Regions from separate parts of the Bradyrhizobium sp. UFLA03-84 genome, predicted to be linked through region 1. Evidence: riboswitches for the same ligand, from Rfam matches in the RefSeq annotation. Region 1 holds a riboswitch; the other holds the start of a gene.
The links. Region 1 has a riboswitch for S-adenosylmethionine ahead of metX (homoserine O-acetyltransferase MetX). Riboswitches for the same ligand answer to the same signal wherever they lie in the genome.

Region 1 (2,392 bases):
CCTCGTTCAGTCCGCGCGCCTTGCCCGCGGCCAGCAGGAAGGCACGGGAGATCTCCAGGAATTCGGGCACGTCGAGCAGGAAGGCGTCGTGCCCACGATCGGTCTCGATCTCGGCGAACGACACCCGCGCGCTCGATGCATTCAGCGCATGCACCAGCGCGCGCGATTCCGAGGTCGGGAACAGCCAGTCGCTGGTGAACGACACCACGCAGAACCGGGTCTTGATGCCGGTGAACGCCTTCGCCAGCACGCCGTTGTGATCCGCGGCGATGTCGAAATAATCCATCGCGCGCGTGAGGTAGAGATAGGAGTTGGCGTCGAAGCGCTCGACAAAGGACGAGCCCTGGTAGCGCAGATAGCTCTCGACCTGGAAGTCCGCGTCGAACGAGAAGGTCGGCAGCTCGCGATCCTGCATCCGCCGGCCGAATTTCCGGTGCAGCGCCGCGTCCGAGAGATAGGTGATGTGCGCGGCCATCCGCGCCACGGCCAGGCCGCGATGCGGGTGGGTGTCCTCGTCGACATAGCGGCCGCCGCGCCAGTCCGGATCGGCCATGACGGCCTGGCGGCCGAGTTCGTGGAACGCGATGTTCTGCGCCGAGTGGCGGGTCGAGCAGGCGATCGCGAGCGTTGCGAACACGCGTTCCGGATAGGCCGCGGTCCATTGCAGCACCTGCATGCCGCCCATCGAGCCGCCGACCACGCAGAACAGCGTCGTGATGCCGAGCCGGTCGATCAGCATCGCCTGCGCGCGCACCATGTCGGGGATGGTGATGATCGGGAAATCGAGCCCCCACACCTTGCCGGTCGCGGGGTTCAGCGACGCAGGACCCGTCGAGCCCATGCAGCCGCCGATCACGTTGGAGCAGATGATGAAGTATTTCTCGGGATCGATCGGCCTGCCGACGCCGACCATGGTGTCCCACCAGCCGGGCTTGCCGGTGACGGGATGGGTGTTGTTGACGTGCTGATCGCCGGTCAGCGCATGGCAGATCAGGATCGCGTTGGACCTGTCCGCATTGAGCACGCCATAGGTCTGATAGGCGATCTGGAACGGCGCGAGATCGACGCCGCAATCGAGCTTCAGCGGCTGGTCCATGCCGAACTTCGCCACCAATGACGACGGATGATCGGCCTCATGGGCGCGATCATCGCTCTGGGTTTGCGGGCTCGGTATCGGACGCACGTTGCTCATCTAGGCGACCCTGCCTCCGCGGGGGAGGCCTCGAACAGAAAATCAGGCCATAAAAAACCCGGCCTGAACAAGGTTCGGCCGGGAGCTGATCTGTCCCCGGCCTGTTTAGCGAGTTGTTTAACGTGGCTGCAAGCCGGCCGGCTCAAATGACCACGGAGTGAGGGGAACGTAGTCCTCAGGCCCCCCGCCGTCAAGGCGGCCAGCGAACGTCCCCTTGCCGGGCGCCCATGGTTAACCGAATGCGCAAGGCACGGCTGCGACGTTTCTCTTTGCTTTCGCTGCCCGTCTTTCCTAATCAGGGACCCTGTCCGGCACGGCATCGGGCCGCCCGGACGACAAGGTTTGAGAGCATGTCCAACCCACCCCCGTCGCCGCCTTCGCTGCAAGAGCTGCGCAAGGAGATCGATGCGATCGACGAGCAGGTGCACCGCCTGCTGATGGCGCGCGGCGACATCATCGACCGCCTGATCCAGGTCAAGAAGACCCAGGAGGTCGGCTCGGCGTTCCGCCCGGCGCGCGAGGCCAGCATGATGCGCGAGCTGGTGCAGCGCCATCGCGGCATTCTCCCGCTCGACACCATCGAGGGCATCTGGCGCGTCATCATCTCGACCTTCACCTATGTGCAGGCGCCATTCGCCGTGCATGCCGATGTCTCGGTCGGCGAGTCCGCGATGCGCGACTCGGCGCGGTTTCACTTCGGCTTCGTGGTGCCCTACGTGTCACATTTCAGCGCCCAGGCCGCTGTCGAGGCGGTGGCTAAATCGAGGGGCGACCTCGCGCTGGTCTCCGCAATCGCGAGCCGCACGCCGTGGTGGAATGCGCTGGAGGCCGATGGCGCGCCGAAGATCATCGCGCGGCTGCCGTTCCTCGAGCGCGCCGACCATCCCGCCGCGCTGCCGGTGTTCCTGATCTCGCGGGTCGCTGACGACGCCATGGTGACGGAGGTGCAGACCTGGAGCGTACGCGTCTCCGGCTGGAACGCCGATGTCGCCCGCGCCCTGGCGCCACTCGCCGAGATCGTCGCGGTCCCCGACACCGCCTTCGACGGCGCAGCCCTGCTGGTCTCGGTTACCGGGCACGATTTCGAAAAGATCAAGCTCGCTTTGATCAAGGCCGGCGCCTCGGTGCGCTCTTCGGCCCTCGTCGGCAGCCACGCAACGCGCTATACGGTGCCCTCTAACGGATCGGCCAAGACCTGAA
Region 2 (2,392 bases), on a different contig from region 1:
AGCGCGCGCTGGAAATCCTCGATCAGATCGTCGGGATGCTCGAGCCCGGCCGAGAAGCGAATGAAGCCTTCGCTGATGCCGAGTTCGGCGCGCGCTTCCGGCGCCAGGCGCTGATGCGTCGTGGTGGCGGGATGCGTGACCAAGCTCTTGGCATCGCCGAGATTGTTGGAGATCCGCGAGATCTTCAGCGCGTTGAGGCAGCGGAACGCGCCGGCCTTGCCGTCCTTGACCTCGAAGCCGACCAGCGTCGAGCCGGCGCCCATCTGCTTCTTCACCGTCGCAGCCTGCGGATGATCCGCGCGGCCGGGATAGACCAGCCGGGTGACCTTCGGATGGTTGGCCAGTGCCTCGGCGATCTTCGCCGCGTTCTCGGTCTGCGCACGGACGCGGACGCCGAGCGTCTCCAGTCCCTTCAGCAGCACCCAGGCGTTGAACGGCGACAGCGACGGGCCGGTCTGGCGCATGAAATTATGGATGTGCTCGGCGATGAACGCTTCCGACGACAGGATGACGCCGCCGAGGCAGCGGCCCTGGCCGTCGATATGCTTGGTCGCGGAATAGACCACGACGTCGGCGCCGAGCGACAGCGGGCTCTGCCAGATCGGGGTCGCGAACACGTTGTCGACGATCAGCCGGGCGCCCCCGCTGTGCGCGATCTTGGCGATGGCGCTGATGTCGAGCACGTCGAGCGTCGGGTTGGTCGGGCTCTCCAGGAAGAAGGTCTTGGTATTCGGCCGCAAGGCGCGCCGCCACTGGTCGAGATCGAGTCCGTCGACCAGCGTCGTCTCGATGCCGTAGCGCGGCAGCAGATCCTGCACGACATAGAGGCAGGAGCCGAACAGCGCCTTCGACGCCACCACGTGGTCGCCGGCCTTCAGCGGCGCGAGGATCGCGGTGGTCACTGCCGCCATGCCGGTCGCGGTCGAGCGCGCGGCTTCTGCGCCCTCGAGCTCGATCATGCGGCGCTCGAACATCGCAATGGTCGGGTTGGAGTAGCGCGAATAGATGAAACCGGGATCCTGGCCCTTGAAGCGCGCCTCGCACTGCTCGGCGCTGTCGTAGACGTAACCCTGGGTGAGAAACAGTCCCTCCGACGTCTCCCCGAATTGCGAGCGGAGCGTGCCGCCATGGACGAGGCGGGTTTCGGGACGGAAGCGGGCGGTACCTTCAGATTCAGACATGTGACCTCCGAAGTGGCCATTTCCCTCGGAAATGGACACAAAAAAACCGGCCTGGAGAAACCTCCACAAGCCGGGATCACACTGTCCCCGGCCTGTTTAGCGACTTATTTAACGTGGCTGCAAGCCGGCCGGCTCAAATCACCACGGGATAAGTGCAGCTGATATTCCCTCGCGCCCTTTCCGTCAAGACGGTCATCGGATAACCGTAAAAGCCCATGTTTTGGGGCTTGATGGCCGCCTGGAGTATGATTTTGGGCCATCCTGAGGGACCCTGCCGTGTCGTTCACGCTGGAAGATGAATCCAACGGAATTCTGCCCGACCGCATGATCGCGGAGATGGCGGAGGCCGGCCTCATTCTGCCCGCCTATGACTTTGTCGAGAGCCAGATTCAGCCGGCGAGCCTCGATCTGCGCCTCGGCGACATCGCCTACCGCGTCCGCGCCAGCTTCCTGCCGGGGCCCGATGCCACCGTCGCCGAGCGGATCGACCAACTGAAGCTGCACGAGATCGATCTGTCCGACGGCGCGGTGCTGGAGACCAATTGCGTCTACATCGTGCCGCTGCTGGAGAGCCTCGCGCTGCCGCCGGAGATCGTCGCTGCCGCCAACCCGAAGAGCTCGACCGGACGGCTCGACGTCTTCACCCGTGTGATCGCCGACGGCACCCGCCGCTTCGACATGATCGGTGCCGGCTATCACGGTCCGCTTTATGCCGAGATCTCACCGAAGACGTTTCCGGTGCTGCTGCGCGAGGGCTCGCGGCTCAGCCAGGTCCGCTTCCGGATCGGCGAGGCGACGCTCTCCGCCGACGAGCTCGATGCGCTGCATGCTGCCGAACGCCTGGTCGACGCCGACGAGGCCGATCTCAGTCATGGCGTGGCGCTCTCGGTCGATCTCTCCGGCGAGAACTCGGGCGGCTTCGTCGGCTATCGCGCCAAGCGCCACACCGGCGTGGTCGATGTCGATCGCCGCGGCGGCTATGCGGTCGACGATTTCTGGGAGCCGATCAAGGCGCGGCCCGACGGCAGCCTGATCCTCGATCCCGGCGAATTCTACATCCTGGCGTCGAAGGAAGCGGTGCAGGTGCCGCCTGACTACGCCGCGGAGATGGTGCCGTTCGATCCGCTGGTCGGTGAATTCCGCGTCCACTATGCCGGCTTCTTCGATCCGGGCTTCGGCTATGCCGGCGCCGGCGGCAAGGGCGCGCGCGC

Region 2: linked by a shared signal. The riboswitch ahead of CK489_RS04950 (O-succinylhomoserine sulfhydrylase) and the one ahead of metX (homoserine O-acetyltransferase MetX) in region 1 are both predicted to bind S-adenosylmethionine.

What each region holds. Positions count from the first base shown of each region.
Region 1 covers NZ_NSJY01000003.1:290,675-293,066, forward strand. Annotated here, with positions in the region: gene metX (homoserine O-acetyltransferase MetX) at 1-1,192, opposite strand, end outside; SAM riboswitch at 1,277-1,356, opposite strand; gene CK489_RS01415 (chorismate mutase) at 1,543-2,391, shown strand.
Region 2 covers NZ_NSJY01000005.1:459,501-461,892, reverse strand. Annotated here, with positions in the region: gene CK489_RS04950 (O-succinylhomoserine sulfhydrylase) at 1-1,181, opposite strand, end outside; SAM riboswitch at 1,257-1,336, opposite strand; gene CK489_RS04945 (2'-deoxycytidine 5'-triphosphate deaminase) at 1,458-2,392, shown strand, end outside.